3 regions of the Nostoc sp. ChiVER01 genome follow, and region 1 is predicted to be linked to each of the others. Evidence: predicted binding sites of a transcription regulator. Region 1 holds the regulator's gene; each other region holds the start of a gene.
What was found. Region 1 encodes NtcA, which controls nitrogen genes in cyanobacteria. Its sites were predicted from a motif close to TNTGTANNNNNNNNTACANA; they were not measured.
Positions count from the first base shown of each region.

Region 1 (8,433 bases):
GTCTTCCAAAAAATAGTAATTATATAGTAAAAGTACTGAAGGAAAATGATTCAGTATCCAGAGCTATTACATTAATGGACACCAAGCAACTGTACAAATGGCGTCATTTCCAATTCGACATCATTGTACTGTGTATACGCGATATCTGTGGTTAAGATAGTATATCTGTTATAAATCAGTTAATTTACTTAAATAATTCTTATCATAATGATAATGAAGAAATAAGTGAAATCCTTTTACAGAGTAGATTTAGAGGAACAATACCTTTTAATGATTATCATTATCAAAAATATCAGAGTAAGTAAAACAAAGCTTGAAAAAGCCTATCAATAGCAGATTAAGAATTTTCAGTGAAAACTTTAGGTATACAGTACTTTCAAGTGGCTAATACTATCTAAAAAGATATTAAAATTGAGATAGAAAATACAATTTTTGAGGAAGCGATCGCTCTATGCAAAGCAGTTCTGTAGCCTAGTATTATCCTGTAGCGGAGGCTGCGTAGCTTGTTCCATAAGAGTAGGAAAACAGCTATTCTCTAATCTAGAAGTTTTTCTTTGGAATAAAAGACGCGTTGCATAGCTTGCTTCTCTGTAAGAGTACAGTTTTGTGCATCATATTTAAACGCATCATTTAAGTAAGTGAGCAAGAAGAAATAAAACTATATTACGTAATGTAAAGTTAATTTAATCTGCTGTTACTAAACGGCTCCAGCCCTTAAAATATAGGTGAATCCGCTTAGTACAACCGTTTAATTATTCAGTACAATTTTGGAGACGGAGAGATTTGACCAACGTCCCCAATTCACATCTGTATCTTAACTAGAGTCCGAACAAGTTCAGAAGACTAAAGATAACACCTAGAGGCCCAGTTACAGTGCCTATGGTATCGCCAGTTTTAGCTGAACCAGATCGATTAACTACTACAACGTCATTATTGCGGAGTATGGGATTAGTTTGCTCATTAATCCCAGCCGAGAAATCCACTTTTACTATACGTTTAGTGACAGAACCATTAGGGTTGAGGCGAATCAAATCAACAGCTTTACTACTAGCTCTGGCATCATTAAATCCTCCAGCAGCGAGTATCGCTTGATTTAAGGAACTATTCGGCTGAACGTCTGTTAATCCTGGTTTTTTAACTTCACCTACCACACCAACTTGAATGCGTGTAGGAGACAAAGTAGTGGTAGCTAATTGAGTGGCTTCTGCGGGGTTAATTTCAGTTGCCGTCGGAATAACTATTGTATCTCCGTCTTGCACAATGATATCTTGATTGGCGTCACCACTCTGCAATAATTGCCAAAGATTGATATCTATAGCTTGTTCTGAGCCGGTTCTTGTTGGTCGGCGTAGCTTCAGATTACGAATATCAGCCTGTGCTGTAATTCCCCCAGCTAGTTGAATTACCCGCGTCACATTTGGTAAACCATTGGGAGTAGTAGTACCACTATTAGCGGTTGCGCCCCCTCCTTGTGGATCTGTGCTGGCTGGGGTGACAAGATACGAACCGGGACGGTTAACTTCACCAATAATTGTTACCGTGCGAGGTGTGGTTTGGCTAGCGGCAAAGTTGGATGCAAATATATTGCGAGATTCTGCCACGTTGAAGTTGGTTGCTGTTGGCACAACTATGGTATCTCCATCTCGCAAGGTAATATCCTGTGATAACCTGCCGGTTTGGATGAATTCTTTCAAATTGATGGTGGCAGTTTGCTCTGAAGAACGTCCTACTTTACGCCGTAATTGAACTTGAGTTACATCCGCAGCCAAGGTTACCCCCTGTGCTGTTGTTAATGCGGCTAATACAGTGGGATATTGTACACCTGGATTGTCTCCCGCGCCGCCGCTCAAGCTGAGAGTATAAGCTCCTGGACGTGTCACCTCTCCAGCAACGAAAACATTGATGGGACGAGGCGATAACAAATTGACTGAAATCAAAGGGCGTTTGAGGAAGCGAGCATATCTTCTAGAAATTTCGTCAGCAGCCTGTTCAGCTGTTAGACCGAGGACTGGCACACTGCCAATTAAAGGTAGGTTGATGGCTCCACCTGGGGGAATTTGATACTCACCTGTATATTCAGGTACTTCAAATACATTTACACGGATGCGATCGCCGCCTCCTAATGAATAATTAGTATCTAATTGTGTTGGTGTTGTTGGCGTTGGTGTTGTTGATGGTAATGGTTGTCCCTGAGCTAAACTGGCAAATGGCACGACGGCATTGACAGCAGTTAACAAAGCCACACCCACAACTGGCTGAGTTAGGAATTTAAACAAACTTGTATTAAGCATATTTACCTGAGACTCTGAAACTACAATCAATAATGTACTGTCTAAACATTTTTATTTGAACTATACCTAAGTATTCAAGTTCCCCGACACTCTTATTTTCCTCGAAAAGTGTCATTTTCCGGAGGAAATTTGTTTATTGAATTTGAATTTTTAGTGAAGCTAATTTAAAGTTAAGCCAACTTGAATATAGGAATTATAAAAAAATATTAGGGATTTATGCAAATCACCCCAGTTTCTACAATAAATTATCTGTTAATTAACAAGGCAGTGACGAATAAAATTTTCTTGTGAAAGTCAATTTTATGATATTTAAACTATGAACTCAAAAAGGCATAAAGTTTACTTTTGCTCTTCAAATTAACCCAAAATTTTCTATTTGGCAATAAGTTAGGAACACTAACTCAGTAAGTCATTTTTTCTTCGGATTTGTTGAATAAAAAACTCTTCTAGGGAGTAACGCGACAAATTCATGGCAATAATTTTACCCTCCATAAGACGAAGACTGGCGAGAAAATCATAATAATCGTCTTGTAGTGTACCTTGCCAGGAACCATCAGGTTCAAATCTGAGAGTGGGTATCCATTTTTGAAGAATTTCCCAGTCACCACCTTGACCTTTGACATGATATGTGTTATTTCCGCCTAAGAGTTCATTAAGGGAACCAGAGCAAATTAATTCACCTTGAGCGAGGATGGCAATGCGATCGCAAATCTGTTCTACTTCACTAAGAACGTGACTGTTAAAAAAAATCGTCTTTCCAGCAGCTTTTAGCGCCAGGATAATTTCTCGCATTTGGTAGCGTCCTACAGGATCAAGACCAGACATCGGTTCATCCAAAAAAACCAAATCTGGCTCGTTAATTAGCGCTTGTGCCATACCAACACGCTGTAGCATTCCTTTAGAATAGCGACGCAGCAACTTTTTGCGGGCATCGGCTTGGGATAAACCCACTAATTCCAGCAGTTGAGGAATACGTTTGCGTTGGACACTTTGGGGAATTTGGAATAGCCCGGCAGCTAGCTGCAAAAATTCCCAGCCAGTGAGATAGTCATACAAATAGGGATTTTCCGGCAGATAACCGATATGTTGCTTGATAGTGCGATCGCCTATTGGCTTACCCAACAATAATCCCCGTCCAGAGCTAGGGCGAATAATCCCCAGCAACAATTTTAAAAGGGTGGTTTTACCAGCACCGTTTGGCCCCAGCAACCCAAAGGTTTCACCTTTATAAACTGTTAAAGAACAGTTTTTGAGAGATACGACTTTTTGATTTAGCCAAAAACCAGTGCGATAAACTTTTCGCAACTCAGAAGTCAGGACTACTGGCGGAGTATCCGTCGTATTAAGTTGAGAATCAGGGTCATCTGCAACAGACTTCATCTCAGTTCAATTACTAATTACCAGCTTGGCACTAATTACAAGTTACCCAATAGGCTGATAATAACCATCACTAACCTGTGTGTCAATTGTCGTAAATAGAGTAGCTGAGTCAACACTAAAAATATTAGTCCTAGCAAATAATTCTGGTTAGCTTTACAAAACGCCTTTAGAACTGGGAATTAGACCAGCACGACGAGGGTCAATTTCCACCGCCAGCCGGGTTGCTCTTGCAAACGCCTTAAATGTCGCTTCAATAATGTGATGAGAATTAATGCCATCCAGTTGCCGAATGTGCAGTGTCATTTGGCTATGGTTCACCAGTGCCACGAAAAATTCGCGCACGAGTTGAGTATCATAGGTTCCTACACGCTGGGTAGGAATTTGTAAGCCGTAACTGAGGTGAGGGCGTCCAGAAAAGTCTAGGGCTACCTGAACTAAAGCTTCATCCAGTGGCGCAAGAAAATTACCAAAGCGGACAATGCCTTTTCTGTCTCCTAGTGCTTGGTTAAAGGCTTGGCCCAAGGTAATACCTACATCTTCGTTGGTGTGATGGTCATCAATTTCCCAGTCTCCCTTGGCTTGAACATCTATATCAATCAGCCCGTGGGAAGCAATTTGATGCAACATGTGATCTAAAAACGGAACACCTGTTGCTGCTGTGCAAGTTCCTCTACCATCCAGATTGATGGTAACTTGCACATTAGTTTCGCCAGTGGTGCGGTGAACAGTGGCAATCCGAGGGGTTTTAGTTGACTGGTCGTAGTTTGAATTAACTTGGCGATTGGTTGTTTGCATAGGAATGGGGAGTGGGGAATGGGGAGTGGGGAATGGGCAAGAATAATTCTTCGCTTACTCCCCCTACTCTCCACTCCCCAAATTATCTTACATTCCCATAATTTCATATCCTGCATCTACATATAGAATTTGTCCGGTAATGCCGCTAGACAAATCACTACATAAGAAAGCGGCAGCGTTACCCACTTCTAGCTGAGTGACGGTGCGTCGTAGGGGAGCTACTTCTTCTACATGATGAATCATATCCAAAATCCCACCCACTGCTGAAGATGCCAAGGTGCGGATGGGGCCTGCGGAAATGGCATTGACGCGGATATTTTGTGGCCCTAGTTCGGCGGCTAGGTAACGCACACTCATTTCTAAGCCAGCTTTGGCAACTCCCATGACATTATAGTTAGGGATTGCCCTAACACCGCCTAAATATGTGAGGGTAACGATACTACCTCCTTCTGTCATCAAAGGTTTAGCTGCACCAGTTAACTGCACTAATGAGTAGGTACTAATTTCTAAGGCGGTGTTGAAGCCAGAACGAGAGGTTTGACTAAAATTTCCAGTCAAATCATCTTTGCTGGCAAAGGCAAGACAATGGATGAGGATATCTAGCTTTCCCCACTTTTCACGGATTGTCTCAAAGGTAGATTGAATCTGTTCCTCATTTTGGACATTACAGGGAAGAAATAAGCTGGGGTTGAGGGGTTCTACCAATTCCGCAACTTTTTTCTCCATCTTGCCGCGTTCATCGGGTAGGTAAGTAATACCCAGGTTTGCTCCGGCGAGGTGCAACTGTTGGGCGATACCCCAGGCGATCGAGCGGTTATTGGCAATACCTGTAACAAGAGCATTTTTTCCAGTCAGATTTAGCATATAAATTGTTAATGCGATCGATCATCTAGGAGCATACTAGAATCTGAGGCACGTTTTGTCTTTGTTTTATACAGGCTTTGCAAAAATGAATATTGGTAAGAGTGTTTGCTATGACAAAAATCTTGATTTTTCCTAAAGATATTTCCAAAATAACTTTATTTGTTCTTTAAAAAACCCTTTTTAATACTGCTATTGGAAGTACTTATCAACAATTTGTAGCTGAAAGGATCACCAATTATGTATCATTATAAACAAAGAGTTATGAAGAGATTAGTTTGAGTATAGGAAAGTACAGAAAGGTTGACGGTGCTTTATTCATTTTTCGGGTGTATTCTTAGGTAATCAGTTTTTGTTTTTCCGGCATTGGGTAGGGGAAGGGAGATGATCGTGACACAAGATAAAGCCCTAGCAAATGTATTTCGTCAGATGGCGACCGGGGCGTTTCCGCCAGTTGTGGAAACGTTTGAACGCAATAAAACGATCTTTTTTCCTGGCGATCCTGCCGAACGAGTTTATTTTCTTTTGAAAGGTGCTGTTAAACTTTCTAGGGTGTATGAGGCAGGAGAGGAAATAACGGTAGCGTTGCTGCGGGAAAATAGTGTTTTTGGTGTATTGTCATTGCTGACGGGAAATAAGTCAGATCGGTTTTACCATGCGGTTGCATTTACGCCTGCGGAATTACTGTCAGCACCAATTGAACAAGTAGAGCAAGCACTCAAGGAAAATCCAGAATTATCAATGTTAATGCTGCGAGGTCTGTCTTCGCGCATTTTACAAACAGAGATGATGATTGAAACTCTCGCTCACCGAGATATGGGTTCTAGGTTGGTGAGTTTTTTGCTAATTCTTTGTCGAGATTTTGGAGTTCCTTGTGCAGATGGGATCACAATTGATCTGAAGTTATCTCATCAAGCGATCGCAGAAGCAATTGGTTCAACTCGTGTTACTGTTACTAGGCTACTAGGGGATTTGCGTGAGAAAAAGATGATTTCTATCCACAAAAAGAAAATTACTGTGCACAAACCTGTTACCTTAAGTAGGCAATTCACATAAAATCAATTGGAGAAAGGGGAATCGGCGCGTGTTTTATTTTGAAAAATGACACTAATAGCTAGAGGTAAATCTAAAATTGAGTAATTTCAGCTATTGCCAATTTCCACTTCTTTCCAGACAATGCTTAAAAGTAGTAGGCTGTATCTGGAAGGATTTCGGTAGCTAAAGATGACCACCGGATACATCCTCATCGCAGCAATTTTAATTCTGGGAGGCGTAATTGCAACCGTGGGCGATCGCATCGGCACACGAGTTGGCAAAGCCCGCCTCTCACTTTTTAACCTTCGTCCAAAAAATACTGCTGTACTAGTAACTATTTTTACGGGCGGTTTGATTTCTGCATCAACATTAGGGATTTTATTCGCTGCCGACGAAGGCTTGCGAAAGGGAGTCTTTGAATTAGAAGATATTCAAACAGACCTCAGACAGAAGCGGGAACAGCTAAAAACCGCAGAAACTCAAAAAAGTCAGGTAGAGAGTGAGCTAAACCAAGCAAGAATTGCCCAAACAAAAGCACAACAAGACTTGCAGGTAATTAATCAATATTTGCAGGCGGCGAATGCCAAACAACGCCAAACACAAGCTCAGTTGAACCGCACTATTAGTCAACAAGCTCAAACTCAAACTCAACTCCAACGCACTCAAAGTCAGCTAGAACAAGTTGTACCTCAATACCAAAAAGCTATAGCTGAATTGCAAAGCGTTTACAATCAGAGAAAGGAGCTACAAGCGGCAGTTGAACTACTGAAGACAGAACGTCAACGACTGTATGCTGAAGCTAAAAAAGCTATTGACGAAGCCAAAACAGCTATTGAAAAACGCGATCGCGAACTTGCTAATCGCCAAGAAGGTATAGAAGTACGCGATCAAAAAATTTCCCAACTCGATCAATTGATTCAAAAGCGTAACGTAGAAGTAGCAGCGCGAGAGCAAGTAATTGCCACACGGGAATCACGCCTCAAAGACTTGGAAGCACAACAGGAGCAACTAGAAATGGAAGTTGCCAGGTTAGAAAAATATTATCAGTCCTACCGCGATCTGCGTCTAGGTAAGCTAGCCTTAGTTCGTAGTCAAGTTCTGGCTGCTGCTGTAGTTCGTGTTACCCAACCTGCTGCTGCTCGTCAGGCAGTGATACAACTTTTACAAGAAGCCAATCGCAACGCCAACCTCAGATTAAGTGAGCCTGGGGCGAATCCTGCAAATGTAGAGCTACTGCGCGTGACTCAGGATAGGATTGACCAGTTGAGCAAGCAGATTGCCGATGGTCAAGAATATGTGGTGCGAATTTTCTCGGCTGGTAATTACGTTAGAGGAGAAAAGCAGATAGAATTTTTCGCCGATATAGCCCGTAATCAACTGGTTTTTTCGGGAGGCGCAGTGCTAGCCACAACGACTGCTGATTCTAAAACCATGACATCCTATCAGTTACAGCAGCGACTGGAAATATTGATTTCTGCTTCCCAATTTCGGGCCCGTAATGCCGGAATTGTCGAAGATGTACAAGTAGAGGGGACTTTCTTACGCTTTGTTAGCCAATTAAGACAATACAATCAACCATTAGAGATTAAAGCGATCGCAGCAGAGGACACTTATACAGCCGGGCCATTGAGAGTAAAATTAGTGGCAATAGTCAACGGACAAATTATTTTTACTACTTAAAACATTATTTGCACACTCTTATTAGTAAGATTTAAACATATCCAACAGCAGTCAAAATAGTTGCTGTGATTGAATTTATTGATTTCTAATTCTTAATTTTTAATTTTAATTTATTATGACTTTCCCGGAATTTTCACCAACGCAACCAGTCATATTGGGATTTGATCCAGGTCGAGATAAGTGTGGTTTAGCGGTGATGGGACTGGATCGACAATTGTATTATCATCAGGTCGTCTTAGCAAAAGAGGCGATCGCTAGTATTGAGACACTGCGTCAAAAGTTTCCGATCTCTTTGATGGTGATGGGCGACCAAACTACAGCCAAGGAGTGGAGACAGAAACTATATCAGGAATTGACAGAACCGTTGAGTATTATTTTAGTCGATGAGCGC
Region 1 is NZ_JAVRBS010000004.1:239,689-248,121, forward strand. It holds gene RMY00_RS07805 (SLBB domain-containing protein) at 819-2,291, opposite strand; gene RMY00_RS07810 (ABC transporter ATP-binding protein) at 2,688-3,671, opposite strand; gene hisB (imidazoleglycerol-phosphate dehydratase HisB) at 3,825-4,466, opposite strand; gene fabI (enoyl-ACP reductase FabI) at 4,554-5,330, opposite strand; gene ntcA (global nitrogen regulator NtcA) at 5,712-6,383, shown strand; gene RMY00_RS07830 (DUF3084 domain-containing protein) at 6,552-8,042, shown strand; gene RMY00_RS07835 (pre-16S rRNA-processing nuclease YqgF) at 8,158-8,433, shown strand, end outside.

Region 2 (8,433 bases), on a different contig from region 1:
TTTCTAGTGCTTGCAACGCCAGTTCTAAAGAACCTGGAGTTGAAGGAACTTTTGCTAGTTCTTCTGGAGAGAGTTCATAGATATTCTTATCTAAGGGTTCACCAGGATGGATTTTGTTCTTGATGCCATCAAGACCAGCACAAAGCATTGCAGCAAATGCTAAGTATGGGTTAGAAGTAGCATCTGGACAACGGAATTCTAAACGTTTGGCTTTAGGGTTAGTGCCAGATAAAGGAATACGGATAGAAGCAGAACGGTTCCCTTGGGAGTAGGCTAAGTTTACTGGTGCTTCATAACCAGGTACTAGGCGCTTGTATGAGTTGGTGCTAGGGTTGGTAATTGCCAACAGCGCTGGTGCGTGTTTGAGAAGACCACCAATGTAGTGCAATGCCATGTCGCTCAAACCAGCATACTTATCACCTGCGAACAGAGGTTGTCCGTCTTTCCAAATGGATTGGTGACAGTGCATTCCCGAACCGTTGTCGCCAAAAATTGGTTTTGGCATGAAGGTGACGGTTTTGCCGTGTTTTTTGGCAACGTTCTTGATGACATATTTGTAAATCATCAACCAGTCAGCCGCTTCGATCAACTTGCCAAAGCGGAAACCTAGTTCGCACTGACCACCAGTAGCTACTTCGTGGTGATGCTTTTCAATAGGTACACCTAATTGTGCCATCGTCAACAGCATCTCTGTACGGATATCTTGAAAAGAATCCGTCGGTGAAACTGGGAAGTAACCTTCTTTGAAGCGTGGTTTGTAACCTAAGTTGGGTTTGTTCTCTGTACCAGCTTTACCGGAATTCCAAGCACCTTCTTCAGAGTCTAAGAAGTAGTAGCCTTCGTTGGCGGTTTGGGCAAACCTAGCATTGTCAAAGATAAAGAACTCAGCTTCAGGGCCAAAGAAAGCTGTGTCACCAACACCAGTGGAAACCAGGTAATCTATTGCTTTTTGGGCAATAACGCGTGGGCAACGATTGTACCATTCACCTGTGCGGGGTTCCTTAATACTACAAACTATACTTAGTGTTGGCACTTCCATGAATGGGTCGATCCAAGCAGTGTTGGGGTCGAGTACCATCGTCATATCCGATTCATTGATCGCTTTCCAACCCCGAATGCTGGAACCGTCAAAAGGTACGCCATCAGTGAATGCAGTCTCATCGATTTGGTTTTGATACAGTGTGAGGTGTTGCCAAGTCCCTACTGTATCGATGAATTTGAGATCAATCAGTTCAATTTTTTCATCTTGAATTTTTTTCAAGACTTCTTGGGGTGTTGTCATTGTTACTCCTTCTCTACCAATTTCCTAAAGTAAACCAGAATCTTACATTGCATCCTAACCCTGCTGATCTCAATCAGGCCGTGACACACCAGAAATATCTTAAATACTAGACATTAGCTGATTTTGTAGTTTGTGTTACAGATATCTAGATTATCAGGTTATATTAACCTTTCAGGGATCATCTGTACAAAACTGGAAAGTTCATCATATAGGGGTCAACTTTGGCATAGAATCCATAGATAGTGGATAAATTGTTTTTGTGCCGAATCTATTTTTAATAGCACAAAAATTTACTGGTGCATAAGTGCAGCCAAATAAATATCAAACCATAAATAGTAATGATTGGGAGAAGAAGGAATGCGCGATGCGGTAACAAGTTTAATTAAGAATTATGACTTAGCTGGTCGGTATTTTGACCGGAATGCGATCGATAGCCTAAAGTCTTACTTTGACAGTGGTACAGCACGAGTACAAGCGGCGGCGGCAATAAATACTAATGCGGCTGCACTTGTCAAGCAAGCTGGTTTAAAGTTATTTGAAGAACTGCCAGAATTGATTCGCCCTGGTGGAAATGCTTATACAACTCGTCGTTATGCAGCTTGTCTGCGGGATATGGACTACTATCTGCGCTATGCTACCTATGCGTTGGTTGCTGGAAACACCAATGTATTAGATGAGCGTGTGCTACAAGGGCTGCGGGAAACTTACAATTCTTTAGGAGTACCTATTGGACCTACAGTTCGTGGTATCCAAATTCTCAAGGATCTGATTAAGGAACAAGTGGCAGCAGCAGGTGTAGTTAATACTACTTTTGTGGATGAACCATTCGATCACATTACACGTGAGTTGAGCGAGATAGATATTTAGATTTTAGGTGGGCAAGGTGTCTACCCCGACATAAACATAAATAGCGATCGCACTTTGGTTCAATGGAGCGATCGCTTTTTTGTGAACTCTAGACGTTGAGAAGGGCTTTATTCAAGATTTTGCCCTTTGCGGGCAAAATCATAACTCTCTAAAATTAATGGCACTAATAAAAGCCCTAAGCTATGGAGAATAAGGGTTATAGCTTTTAATACCATTGATCATTAATTAGATACGTTAGGCGATCGCAGTTGGCTTTTGTTTCGGGTTCTAGGAAAAGGAGTATCAACAAGGAGTATTAAATTAGATGCGTCAGGCATCGCGGTTTGGTGGCTTGCAGATGCAGTGAAAAAATAGTTCAACTTTACTATCAAAGGTGCCCAATTGAATTAGATTTGAGGCATTTAAAAACTACTTTGGGTATGGATGTTTGACGATGTAAAACATCCATACCCAAGTCGGTGTGCCATAGGTCACGCCGTCGTCCCTAAATAGCGAAATATGCAGGTCATCAGCTTCATTTATCGCTTTAAATCTTCTGCCGTGAATTATTTATTTTCTGAACTCATTTTCCACCTTTTTCTATCTTTTTGAATATTTTAGTCATCGTCTTTGCGTCTATCGTTTCCATATCAACTAGCTTCAGCGATTTGACCATTTTCTGCGTCGTGGTTTTATAGTGTTGGAAATGCGGGGTTTTGAGATGTGACTCGTATTCTTCGCGGCTGGCGTAGATTTCTAGAATCCTAACCTCAGTCGGATTTTCTTTTTGATACATCGGGAAAATCGAAATAACACCCGGTTCCAATCTGACTGATGCTTCAGATTCTTCTTTCAGAATGGCTTTATATTCATTGAGATAATTGGAATCTATTTCAATTTCCGAGATACGCACCATTATCTCTTTTTGCTGGGTGGAAGCCGCGCTGCAACTGACAAGCATAATTATCAGAATTAAAGAAATAACTATTTTTTGAAAACAGACGATAACTTTATCCATGTTCTTTGGTTCACGACAATAAAGTTTAAAAATAACAGCAAGCTTTTAACAAAATAGATTACTTGTTGTGCGCTGCCGATCGCTGATGAAGCCTGCCGTGATTTTTCTTACATTCTCTCAGATATTAAAATACTTTCGGCAAACAGTTCGCCGAATGAGTGCTACTGCTTTTTTTGTCTGGCAGCAATAACTTTCGCCAAAGATTTTCTGGCTGTTTCAGCCTGCTGTCGGCTGATGTTTTTTTCGATCAAACCAAAAGCCTCTCTTAACCCGCTTTCCGTCAGCCCGGTATTCATTCCCATTGACAAATGAGATTCTAATTGCGATTCGACACCCGGCATTGCGGCGAGTGCTGAAATAGTGGCTAGTTCGCGCTGCTGATAGTTCAAAATATCGCTGTCGAAAATATCGGCGAACAAATGCTCTTTCAAAAAGCGGTCAATCGTCGGACTAAATTCACCGAAACCTTTGGCAGGCTTGGATTGGGGCTGTCCAGTGAGCGTTTCCAATGTCTTTCTGCCTCGCTCGTATTTGTCGCCGGTATCATTAATCGGCGTTGCCGTTTTTCCCTGTGTATCAGCAATGCCCTTATTTTTTCTTTCTTTCAACGCTGTCATAAATGTGTTGATACCGTTTAAGCTGCGCGGAAAACCGCAGTAGGCATACATTTGAACCAAAACTTCTTTGACTTCATTAACGGTCAACCCGGCATCAAGTCCGCCATTTAAGGCTTTTCGCAGATTTTCCAAATCGCCGTTAGCGGTAAAGGCGGAGATCGTGACAATGCTTTGTTGTCGTGCGTTTAAGGTTTGATCGTTGTTCATTGTTTGTGCCTCCGACACAAATAAAAGGCTAAATATCACAACAGACACCAGTGCTAAGAATACGATGAGCTTTTTCATTGGAACTGCCTCCTTAATGGCGCTGCGTTCTACCAGGCGTAGGCTTTGGGTGCCTCGCCGCCGGGACCGGGCCAAATCTCGTCGAGCCGCCGGAGCGTCTCGTCCGAGAGAGATATTTCCAAAGCCCGCAAGCTCTCGGTTAGTTGTTCCACAGTGCGGGGTCCGACGATCGGAGCCGTGACGGCAGGATTGTGCAACAGCCAGGCCACTGCGACATCGGCGGGTCGCTCACCGAGCTTTTCACAGAGCGCCTCGTAGTCCTCGATCTGCGATCGATGCCGATCGATCTGCTGCTGCATCTTCGGCTCAGCTCGGCGACCTTCGCTTACCTTCTGCAGGACACCTCCCAGTAGCCCTTTGCCGCGCGGACTCCACGGAACCAGACCAATGCCATAGTACTGAAGCGCTGGGATGACCTCTAGTTCAACGGTGCGGGCGGTGAGGTTATAAAGGCTTTGCTCCGACACTAACCCCAGGAAATTGCGCGACGCGGCAATATTCTGCGCGGTGGCGATGTCCCACCCGGCGAAGTTGCTGCTGCCAATGTAGATCACCTTGCCTTGCTGTACCAGGAGTTCCATTGCCTGCCAAATCTCCTCCCAGGGTGTGCGCCGATCAACGTGGTGCATCTGGTAAAGGTCGATGCGATCAGTCTGCAACCGACGCAGGCTGTCTTCGCAGGCCTTTCGGATGTGGTAGGCCGAAAGGTGGCGATCGTTCGGCCCGTTACCCATCGGCTGGTACACTTTAGTCGCCAGGACGATCTGCTCGCGCCGTCCGCCCTGAGACAGCCACCGCCCGATGATCTCCTCGGAGATGCCGTAGCCCTTCTCCATGTCCGGGGACTGGGGACCCCCGTACACATCTGCGGTGTCCATATAGTTGATGCCGACCTCCAGAGCCTCATCCATGATCTTGAAGCTGGTGGTCTCGTCCGTCAGCTCCCCGAAGTTCATAGTGCCCAGACCGAGCCTGCTAACCTGTAGTCCGGTGCGGCCGAGATGCTTGTAATGCATTCTGGTTCTCCTCTTCTCCTAATTTTGTTACCAACAGGCGAGTCTCGTATTTGGAGTGCCAAAGCGTGATGACGCAATCTAGCGGCTTCAGCTTTACTTATCAATCTGGTTTTCAGTGAATTCATCGGCTAGATGTACCTGCAACCTGATCTGCAAAACGGCGACATTTATTTGCCTGTCTACTTTAGATAGGGATGGAAATTCTTTAAGCAATAAGGTTCGCCTAAGAGCTGATTCGTAAAGAAAATCTTAAGGATACCCAAATCGTTACCAGGTCTGAGTTTCAGCGAATAAGTGCTTGATTGGCTCAAATTCCTGAAACCCTTACAAGACAAGTACTTTACTTGAGTTTACAAATTAGCTCTAAAGGTCAATTTGGTTATCAATTGGCAAATCCCTTGCCTAGTCAAATCTGAGTTGTCTGTTTAATAAAATTCTAGACCTGACGATGAGTTGTCTGTTTAATAAAATTCTAGACCTGACGAGAAGCCGAAATCGTTTTTCATTGCTTTAACTTCATTATAGGAATCCTGAAAGGCAAGCAATAAAACAATTGTCTAAGATTATTGTACAATCCTACAAACTTACACCCATTTTGATTCAAGCCAATTTTGCGCGAAGATATTGTCTTGGGTTTCCATCCTGCTGAACTACGGCAATACACGGATTTTGCTGTATCTTAATTATCTGAACATTGTGTATTTGCAAAGAATAATACATTTAAATAGCGATCGCTCAATAGATTAAATGTATTAGCTTATGTTCTCTGAACTAAAACCACCATAAGCCACAATAGAAGTTGCCTATGTTTGAGGCGCTGATTATGGAAGAATTATTAACCCTAAAAGACTTGCTTATTAAGGGCGATGTTCAAGGAGCATTAATTATAGTTGAAGAATTAACGGAGATGAGCCGAAATGACATTATTAAGACGATTCGTAGCTATGCAGTGATTCTATTATTACATTTGATTAAACAACAAGCTGAAAACTGCACGACTCGCTCTTGGGAAGTCTCTATTCGGAATTCAGTTCGGGAAATTCAACGGGAAAATAAGGGGCGCAAAGCTGGAGGCTATTATCTCACGCCAGAAGAATTATTAGAAACCTTAGCAGAAGCCTATTTAAATGCCATTGATGAAGCAACGCTAGAAGTAGAGGAAGGTCGTTATGAGTCAGAAGAGTTAGAAGAGCTGGTTAACCAAGAAGAAATTATCAATCGTGCTTTGGCTTTAATCTTATCAGGAGAGTCTAGTTAATTGGCTAAACAGCGACTCGATACATTATTAGTAGAGTTAAATTTATGTTCTTCTCGCGCCCTAGCGCAACGGCTAATTCAGGCCGGGGAAGTTACTGTTAATCAGCAGTTAGTCGATAAACCTGGTACAGAAGTTGATATTGCTGCTCAAATAAATATTAAAGAGCGATCGCCTTTTGTTTCTAGAGGCGGTGAAAAACTCTCCAAAGCTTTGTCAGTATTTGCCATTCCCGTAGCAGACCGCATTTGTTTAGATGGTGGGATTTCTACTGGTGGTTTTACTGATTGTCTTTTACAAGCTGGAGCAAAACAAGTTTACGGCATTGATGTTGGTTACGGACAAGTTGACTGGCGGTTGCGAAACGATTCGCGGCTGATTTTACGGGAACGCACCAATTTACGGCAACTACGCCCAGATGAGTTATATGGTGAAAGCGACCCGATTCCTGATTTGGCGGTGGTCGATGTATCGTTTATTTCTTTAACAAAAATTCTGCCTGCTTTGTGGCAACTAACTCAAGCTAACCGAGAAGCTGTATTGTTAGTCAAGCCACAGTTTGAAGTCGGCAGATCCCGTGTGGGTAAAAAAGGTGTTGTGCGCGATCCAAACGACCAAGCTGATGCCATTTTTCAGGTGTTGCAAACAGCCCACGAATTAGGATGGAAATACAAAGGCTTAACTTGGTCGCCGATCACTGGCCCTGCTGGGAATATTGAATATCTTTTGTGGTTGGGAATGGAAAGTGAAACGCCGCCACCTGATTTAGAAGCAATTAAGCAAATAACGCAATCAGCAACAACTGATTTACGGAAGAATTAAACGTCGTAGATTAGACATTCTACGGATTCAGGATGGCGATCGCAGTAATTTTCCAAAGAGGTTTTCTTTGATTTTGCTTGCTGTTGATCGGATTTTTCAGCTTGTAATTCTTCCACAATGTCCCAGGCTACTGCACAACCAGCAGAATCACTGCCATCTAGCTCACAAGTTGTGCGGGCTTCAGTAATGGCTTGAATAATCGCTTCTTCAAGATTTGTTGCCTCAGCATTAAATGAGTTTAGGGTAGTTGTCATGTTACTTTTACCTTTAATTTACAGAGATAGATATTAACTGTGAGCTTTCAATGACCCAAAAAGCTCACACTCCGGGTGACGCTCCTGCGGACGCTCGTTCCGACGTTCGTTCCTCACTAACGCTGCGCTATCGCTACCGCTTCGCTAACGCCAGTCTCTCTTTGTTGGAGTAGTAAGACCAGGCTGGCTCATATTTCCAGTTTAGATAGGCTTCCTACAGTAGGTAGTGGTAAACACCGCCATCTTTTTAGCAAATTTGAGTGGGAATTACCCTCTTGTCATCTTTGATTCAAAAAGCTAAGGGAATTCTGCTAATTGAAGTCACTGTTAGAGATAGTCATGTTCTCAGTCTTGCATCCCAAATTCGGAATGTCAGTCAATTGTCAGAAGAGTTTGATAGAAGTTGATAAACACTTATAAACGGCAACAAAAGGGAAACAATTTTTATCTATTCTCAATACTTTATGCCTAATTCTTGTCGCAAGCGATACAGAATTGTATTTTGGTCAACTTGAGAGAGAATTTCTTGAATGACGCTGCTAGCGCCCAACTGCCCCCAGGTGCAGCCTTTTTCGAGATACACCTGAGCAGCTTTACCAACGGAGTATGCACCATAACCAGCGATACTAGCTTGAGCGATCGCACTGCCAGCAAAGGCAGTAATATTGCTGGGATTGTCACCACTGGTTATTGCAGCAGTAGTTTTACCCAAACCCAAAAGGAAGCTGCTACCTAATTCTCCCAGTAGCAAGCCACCGGAACTAAATAAAATCGTTTTTAAAATTTTCCCGGCTTCGTAGCTAGTCATTGGCAAACCATACAATCTAGCTAGGGCGCGAATTAAAGCCAAATCCGCAATAGTTCCGCCAAGGATATCCAAAAAGGCGATGGGATTGAGCATTACTGCCAAAGCTTTGTATTTGGTAAATTGCCAAATGATATCTTCAGCTTCTTGTTCGCGTAAGTCGATGGTTTTTTGAGCGATCGCAGTTTCTGCATCCCGTGCTTGGATAAGTGCATTTAAAGCTAAAAGCGATC
Region 2 is NZ_JAVRBS010000003.1:151,268-159,700, reverse strand. It holds gene glnA (type I glutamate--ammonia ligase) at 1-1,282, opposite strand, end outside; gene apcB (allophycocyanin subunit beta) at 1,640-2,149, shown strand; gene RMY00_RS05285 (putative quinol monooxygenase) at 2,712-3,146, opposite strand; gene RMY00_RS05280 (carboxymuconolactone decarboxylase family protein) at 3,308-4,048, opposite strand; gene RMY00_RS05275 (aldo/keto reductase) at 4,078-5,064, opposite strand; gene RMY00_RS36075 (element excision factor XisI family protein) at 5,676-5,747, shown strand; gene RMY00_RS05270 (DUF29 family protein) at 5,888-6,322, shown strand; gene RMY00_RS05265 (TlyA family RNA methyltransferase) at 6,323-7,141, shown strand; gene RMY00_RS05260 (Calvin cycle protein CP12) at 7,138-7,395, opposite strand; gene RMY00_RS05255 (hypothetical protein) at 7,671-7,802, shown strand; gene RMY00_RS05250 (GTP-binding protein) at 7,850-8,433, opposite strand, start outside.
Region 2: a site for NtcA is predicted at 1,405-1,424, ahead of glnA (type I glutamate--ammonia ligase). Genes of this name have one in related genera too.

Region 3 (8,433 bases), on a different contig from region 1:
AAATCTTGATTTTTAGGAGTTTTCCTATTTATCTATAAAAGTATTGTAGACTACTTAATCACAAAATAACCATCGCTATTGGTTTTTAAAGATAAAATCACGCTTTTTAGTACACGAAATACCAAAACTTTTGTAGGGACACACGGCTGTGCTACCCTACAAGGGAGTGTTATTTAAATGAATGAAAAACGCTGTAAGTTGACACAGATAAAAGTTGTGGCACACTATTTCAATTGATCGGTACACTCCACCAAGCTAAACCATAGGGTTGAATCGCTTCATTTAACTTTTGACGAAACTGGACGCGGATTTTGTAATTGCCAGCAGCAGCAACAGGGCAGAAAATGTGTTCTACACTATCAATTTGGCTGATTGAGGAGCAAACAGCACCAGCATCTGAATTTTGAGCATTAGCTTTTACTAAGTATAAATCTAGATTATTCAAACCGCGATCGCGGAAATTTTCGCCTACATCATATTGCTGGTTTTTATTTTTATCGTTGAGTTCTACCAATCGATCCCAACTCAGAGTAACAGCAACAAAACTCCCCTGCTTTAACGGTTTTGCTAATATATAGTCAACAGAGGTTCCAGCATTTACTGTACGATAATCCCAACCAATGGCAGGTACAGTTGTTGATGGCTGCCATTGACCACTACTAAATTGCTGATAAGCGCGAAATACATTTAAATGACCCGCTCCCATTTGGGCATCTAAGGGAATTTTTGGATCTTTATAAGCATCAGAATCTAGCCAGTTTTGATTTTTTTTATCAATTAGTGTCCGGCTCATTCCTAACAGTAAACCATCACCTCTATCTTGGATTTTATCTGCTGAATTCAGTAATACAGCCTTCATTACTTGATGATGGCGAGCATCAATGCTCCAATGTGGTTGTTTTGTCCGTATCTGTCTGTCACCAAATTCTTGCAATAGAGCAACACTAGCCGTAACTTGAGGCGCTGCAAAACTAGTACCTGTAACCTTGTTCGCTTTGCCATCTGGATTGAGCAAAGGAATATTATTCCCAGGAGCAACTAAACTGATAGCAATACGGTCATCAAGATTAAATTCCTTTCCAGCTAGCCTTCCGCTCACTCCTTGGTTAGCACCCGCTAGATTAGCCACATCTACTTTGTTAAAAACTCCTCCTCGGCGAGATGAAAAAGCCACGTTTATTCCGTTAAAATTATCTGTAGGAATAGGAATACCCCCCTTACCTTGATTGCCTGCGATCGCATATAAAACATCATGAACGCGACTAGACCAGTCAACACATAAAGTTAGTAAAGCATTGCCGTCTAAAGTAGCCTCTGGTCTAGGATCGCGGCTCAAAGGTTCACCAAAGCTAAAGTTAATCGCCCGCACATCGCCACCATTTTGTAGGGCTATATGCTGGGCTGACAAGCACTCTTCTGGCTGACCCATACTTTTAGTGGAACCCACCGCAGACGAATACAGTCGCGCTCCCGGAGCAACTCCCGGCAAAGCTTTGTCTTGGCTCACCATCATCCCAGCGACATTGTAAGCGTGGGGGTCAATACCACTATTTGATTTAGCTGGCCCATTGCGTAAGAACACTCCCGCTAAAGAAATGGCGCGATTTTTAGACACCGCCTTATCCCACCCAAACATTCCAGGCCGGCCAATTTCCACCTGACCAATAGCAATCTTGCGACCGATTAAATTATAAGGAGCTTGGTGTAGCCTCAGAGCGTCAATGCCATTAGTTCCTAGAGCAGATTCTAAAACCGAAGCGATTACCGGCGCACTCAGACAAGAAGCACTTAATCCCCAAATTATCCAGGTTAGTTTTTTAGTCATTTGTTATTAGTCATTTGTCATTAGTAGAGACGCGATTAATCTCATCTGTACAGGAGTTAGGAGTTATTATTCTCTCTCATCTCCCTCATCTTCCCCACTCTCCACTCCCCATTCCCTACTCCCAAAAAATCCGGGAACAAAATTATGAGTCTTGCTCAATGTTTTGTTACAATGCTTACAGACGAGGACGCTTAAAAACCCACCAGCCATGACTCAAAACCTATCTCAAAAACCCATTGTCATTTCTCCATCTATCCTATCAGCCGATTTTAGTCGTCTGGGTGATGAAATTCGGGCCGTAGACGCGGCTGGAGCCGATTGGATTCATGTTGATGTCATGGACGGTCGTTTTGTACCTAATATTACGATAGGCCCTCTGATTGTGGAGGCGATTCGTCCGGTTACAACTAAGACCTTGGATGTCCACTTAATGATTGTGGAGCCAGAAAAATATGTAGAAGGATTTGCTAAAGCAGGTGCCGATATTATCTCTGTACACTGCGAACATAATGCTTCACCTCACCTACACCGCACCTTAGGGCAAATTAAAGAGCTTGGTAAGAAAGCTGGAGTTGTACTTAATCCTGGTAGTCCTCTAGAGCTAATTGAATACGTTCTAGATTTGTGTGATTTAGTACTGATTATGAGCGTCAACCCTGGTTTTGGTGGTCAAAGCTTTATCCCTGGTGTATTACCCAAAATCCGCAAGCTGCGTCAAATGTGTGATGAACGCGGTCTTGACCCTTGGATTGAAGTGGATGGAGGACTCAAGGCAAATAATACCTGGCAAGTTTTAGAAGCGGGAGCTAATGCAATTGTCGCCGGTTCAGCTGTATTTAACGCTAAGGACTATGCTGAGGCTATTACATCAATTCGCAACAGCAAGCGTCCTACCCCAGAATTAGCCAAGGTTTAATTTATTTCTGGATTAACCATTCTCTACAAAAAATAGGGTGGGCAAATTGCTCGCCCTATTTTTATTTAGACATAAAAAACTGGAAGCTATTCAAGTTTTGAACTTCCAGTAGTTGTTATATAAATTGAAAATTTAGAAACTAGAGATAATCCAGGTTGGGAGGACTAGGATTACAATAGTCGAAAGAGAAGCGTATAGACCTACTAGTTTTACCAACTACGACAATAATTTCACCGTAACTTTTCTGTTTCCGTTCCTGTTATTGGTGTTAAGCGTTTGCTTTATTTAACTAAAGCAACACCAACCACAGGATAGAAAGTTTTATTAGCATTACTCTCATCGTCTGCAGTCGATGAAAGCTGTGTAAAATTTGGATTGGGGGAATCCACCTCCCCAAATTCTCTTTGCTGAGACTTCCTCAGAAAAAGAACCACCAGTAGCAACGGTTGTATCGTTGGTCTTGGTATAGGAGTTATTCACTCCATGAAATGCTGACTACTTTTGTAATAAATTTGATTGATTTCATAGTCAGAACTAATCATTGATTTTATTTATTAAAATTAACCTGTTTGCCGCCAATCACCTCTGTTTTGGTTTAAGTTTTAGTTGTTATTAGTTTACCAATATCTTCAGTATATATTTGCCATTTTGGCACATTTATGCAAACAAATATTAAATTAATCACTGCTGTAGAAAACCTACCACGCTAAAAATTTTAAAATAGCATAGTAGGCTTTCAGACACTCAATCAACTCTTGGGCAGAATCTGTGGATTCCAAATTGTTTTTAATTTACTCCACAGCGTTTCAAGGAAATATCTTGGCTGCCTTCTGGTTTTTGCTTTCCAACTACTTCAAGATAAGCAGGTCTTGAATCTTTTAGCATTTTTAGATTTTCACTTTGCTGTTGTTTTGTTCTATTGGTTTGAGAATTTTCTTTAAGCAAGCGATTGTAGGTACGGTACGGAATGTAATGGAGAGGATTATACCCAGCAAACCGTAGCATTAAAACACATGCCCAGGAGTACTTTCCAGCAATAATTGCTTCAACTACTTTGTCAAATTGTTGAGCTTTGACTGTTGTATCTAAGTTACTACTAATACCAACAATGTCTTGATTCATCATAGTTTTTAGTTATTTTGGATGAAGTAAACTAGTTCAATTTCTGCGATTGTTAGTGTTCAATTGAGGGTTATAAACTGCACTAACCTTTTTGTAGCTGTTGAATCGCTTTCAGGTAATTATCAGTAATTTGGTAGTGTTGGATGTTGACGAAGGATAAAAATCTATCAATCAACAGACGCGTACATAATTTTCCTAAACTCTGATTGGCTCTCGTAGCTTTGAATGGTAAAGATACAGTCTGAAACTTCTTTGCTGTTTAAGCTTTACCTTGGCGCTATTGAGCATTTTAGTAATTTTGGCTGATAACTCCCCTAGTAAACTAGTTTTGGCAAGAGCTAGCTCGTAGTAAGGATACAAATTATATAGATTCATTCCTGAACTGTCCCCTTGGCTTGAGGTTTCGACTGCATTTGACCTGATGATTTTTTTCATGAACTAACGTTTGATTAAAAACAATCAAGTTTTTAATCAAGTTTGTTGGCTGATCAGTCCTAACTATCCAGATTTCCTCCGATGAATTGAGGAAACTGTGCTTATAGCTTGTTAGTAAGTGAAAGGTAAAAATTTATCTTTTGTCTTCTCATCTGATTGGTAGGACAAAAGTCTCGGCGTAGCTCTTAGTAGATGTAGTTTTGTTCTCTGAAACTTTCTCAACTCCTAGTTCAATAAACTTTCTCTGTTAAAACGCCTGTATTTCTTACTACTGCTTAATTAAGCATTTTCCGGCAAATTTCCATATTTTTTTGAGTAGTGGGAAAAACTTATTTATCTTTGAGCTTTAATAATGCCATTCGTATTTATACTATTTTTTTTCGTTAATGTCATCTACTAAGTTAGTAGATTTTAAGCTAAATTTACTGAATGTATTTAAATACGTACTTGCGTCTTGTGCAACTTTTAATTTTGTCCTCCTTCGCTAATTCATGAGGGGTGTGACCCCTCATACAATCTCAATTTAAACCATTTATTATTGTCGAGTCGCTAGAAAATCCTACCATTAACTATGATGTAAAACAACTTCTAAAAACAAGAAAGTTATAAATAGTAGAAAACGTTCGCAGCTATAGCATTGAACATATTTTTATTAATAAGTTCAATTAGATAATTATATTTATTATGCAGAGCTTTCTTGATTTCCAAGAAATACAGCTTCAGCTTATCTAAATAAAGTTACTAATCAATTTAAATCAAGTAAAATATCTCTATATATATGCTTTTACCAAAAAAACGTAGCAGATTAAATAGGTAGAAGATTAGGAAAATTATTGGTATAGATAAAGTTAACTAACACATAAGACAGTTAAGTTTATTCAGCAGTAAATTTTATATGAATTATAAATAAATTGTTTTTGAACAATAAGTAGTCTTGTAAGGTGTCTCAACAGAGCGCAATCCACCATTCTAAGATTTTGGTGAAGTTACATTATTGCTAACAACCCCTACGTGGATTTAAAAAATAAATCGTAGTCCTATATTTGTCTTAATCTTTAAAACTTTTATGAAGCTGAGATTACGGATGCTGTGGTAATTAAGCTAAATATTAGTAAAAACTACCAATTTTTATGAGTAGTACCTTGCTCAACAAGAATACCTCGGTCTAAAACAAAAATATAGTTGGCATAAAGTAGTCTTGAATTCTCAATGCTTCAACTCTTACCATTACTGAAATTTTCCTTCGATTCCGGAAACACTTGGAAAATACAGTCACAAATTTAAACTCTACTTTGTCAGACAAAGACCAATATGCTTGGGTAAAGGTTAAAACTCTTTGTGAAAATCAATTTTTTTAATTAACCGCAGAGGCGCAAAGTACACAGAGAAAATGCTTAACCCAAGCGTATTGCGATAAAAGCTTGTTCTAGATTGGCTTTCATATCATGTCTGCTTGATTGTTTATTAAATCCAAAGAACCACACCCTGCCAAAGCTAGGCTTTGTCTCCCCTCCCCGCAAGCGGGGTTGGGGGTGGGGTATAATGACTATGGTTAGCATAACTAATTATGCGGACATGATATCATGTGAAGTTGACACGGATGATAGCTGTGTGTCTTTACGTTTGTTGGATCAAGACGAGAATCGCTTTGATAGCAAATCAATTAATAACTAAGTAAATGCCCCAAATTGCCATTGCTCGTAAATAAGTGCTAGCGCGGAAAGTACCAGCTGCGGTGATAGCTTCAGGGGTGCGAAATTGCAGACCATTGTCATAAATTTGCTGCACCACAGCTTGCGTCAACTTAAATGCTTCATCTTTCATTCCCATTTGCACGAGAAAAGCCGCTAGCCCAAAGTTTATCCCTGTCCAGACTTCTAGGGGATGAGTAGCTTTAGGGTTTTCTGGTGAACCGTCAGGACGAACACCATTAGCAGCACCAAACTCACCATTGCAGAATTTCAAAAAGCACGCATCATAAACAGTTTTTAAGGCAGAGAGAGCACGATCGCCCGGTACAATATCTGGTAAGTCCAGCAGACGAGCATAAAATTGTCCGCACAATTGATCTGCCATCACTACATCGGAACCACTTTCACTATCAAGTTTGTAATATTGCCCATTCCAGAGTTTTTCTTGGTAAATAGGAAGAGATTGTTGTAACCAAGTTTCATAAGTGGATTTTTGAACCGCCAAGCCACCAAGATCGCCAAGTTTGTGAGTTAATAAAATATCGCTAATTGCGATCGCAGCCTCTAGCGCCGCTAACCATAACCCACCACAATAGGCGCTGACACCCTGTAACCGCCAATCATCAAAGGTTTGGTCAGGCGCACCGGAATTTTCGGGAATCCCATCGCCATCAATGTCAAAAGTTTTCAGGTAGTCGAGGGTTTGAACGATCGCATCCCAGCAATCTGCTAAGAATTCTACATCGTCAGCACCCGTGAGCAAGAAATCACGGTATACTTGCAAGACAAAATCACTACCCAAATCTTTCCATAAATTGCAGTCTTGATAGCTGGTGTAGTTGGTTTTCTCCCAAACGTGTTCATTGGGTGCGCCTAAATCGTGGGGTGTTGCACCTGCAACTTTGCGAACTGCGATCGGGCTTTCTGCCTTAATTGTCATGTAATAGCCAATTATTCGGGGTGTATCATCACCTTGAGGAATCGCCCTTGCAAATGCCCTCATTACCGACTTTTCTAGTTCTGGAAACAACATCAGTAGGGCAAAAGAGCCATACAACCGCACATCGAGACTTTCATACCAACGGTAATCTAAGCACTCTAGCACTGCAAACTGACCGATAGGGTCAAGTTCTGATGCTGCACTCCAGAGAGTACCGCCGCTAGTGAGGTCATAAAGCTCATTAAATAGAGCCATTTTAAACCAGTTGGGTAAATCTTCGCGGTCAAGAATCGGTTTTTGCCAAGCTTGAATTTGCGATCGCCAAGTTTGGTATTCTTGTAACGCAGTAGATGCGATCGCCCAAGCGTTGTTTCCGCTTTTACCAAAAAAGTCTGTATATCTGCGATAATAGTTGACTCCGGCGGCAAATTCTGTGATCGGCAAATCCCAAGCGAGGACAAAGGGGATTTCGAGAGTTTCACCTGGTTGGAGAGTAAAACGGAGTGCGATTGCAGCTCCTAATTGTGTATTCTCTGTTGCTGGCGTATCTAAATAATTAGGCAAAGAACCATCTTTAGCAAAGCTTTGCCACACCTCATCACCAGCTCCTTCAGGATTCCATCGGGTGTGGTGAAATACCTCTACTTGGGGATGCTTCAACGTTGCAATACACCAAGTTCCGTCACCTTCTTGCAAAGCATCACTACCAACCCGACCTAAAACACAGCCAAACTGTTGTGTATTTTCAACTATTTGGTTATAGTTTCCTTGACTTTCGCTCCAGCGCGGTTGGTATTCGTAAACCGGACTACCATCATCGCGCACCCGCACTTCGGGAGATTTTAGAGCGTTTGTAAACCAGCCCACCATATTTTGCCAAGTGAGCATAATACTGAGAGTAATGGGTGCATCTGTAGGGTTGTGGGTATTCCAGAGGAATATTGCCACAGGGTAGCTAGTTTCTTGATAATTACCTGCCCAAATTGGGGAAAATTGTTCACAAGTCAACTGTGCTTGAAATACATTTTCATACACAAACCAGCTACGTGGATATAGCGCGTGATAATTACCTGTCCCCTCTGTGGTGGAAGTTGTCGGATACCATTGCCAAACTTTGAGAGTACCATCATCGGGCGCTTGCGTAGATAAAGCGTAGGCTTGGGAAGATGTGCTATTGGACTCAAACACGCTGAATTGACAAGCGGGAACGTTTTTGAAGGTATGTTCACCACCATCGATGTGCCATAGATTAAAATCTCCCCGTGAAGAACGACCGATGCAACCTGCACCAAAACCGCCCAAAGGCATACCATGCCAAGGGCCATCATCGATATTACTTGCGTAGCGGACGGTATAAGGTTTGTCCCAGCCTAAGCCGATTGGACGGCTCCAAGTGCAAGAGGGAATTTTCACAGAAAGTTGATTTGTCATCGCTTAATGTTACATTGTGCAGTTACGTCAATGAAGACTAGCGCGATGTGTGATTTTTCTCAAGGGGCACAAC
Region 3 is NZ_JAVRBS010000019.1:134,729-143,161, forward strand. It holds gene RMY00_RS23360 (S8 family serine peptidase) at 230-1,825, opposite strand; gene rpe (ribulose-phosphate 3-epimerase) at 2,034-2,741, shown strand; gene RMY00_RS23370 (HetP family heterocyst commitment protein) at 3,528-3,863, opposite strand; gene RMY00_RS23375 (GH116 family glycosyl hydrolase) at 5,958-8,360, opposite strand.
Region 3: a site for NtcA is predicted at 1,988-2,007, ahead of rpe (ribulose-phosphate 3-epimerase). Genes of this name have one in related genera too.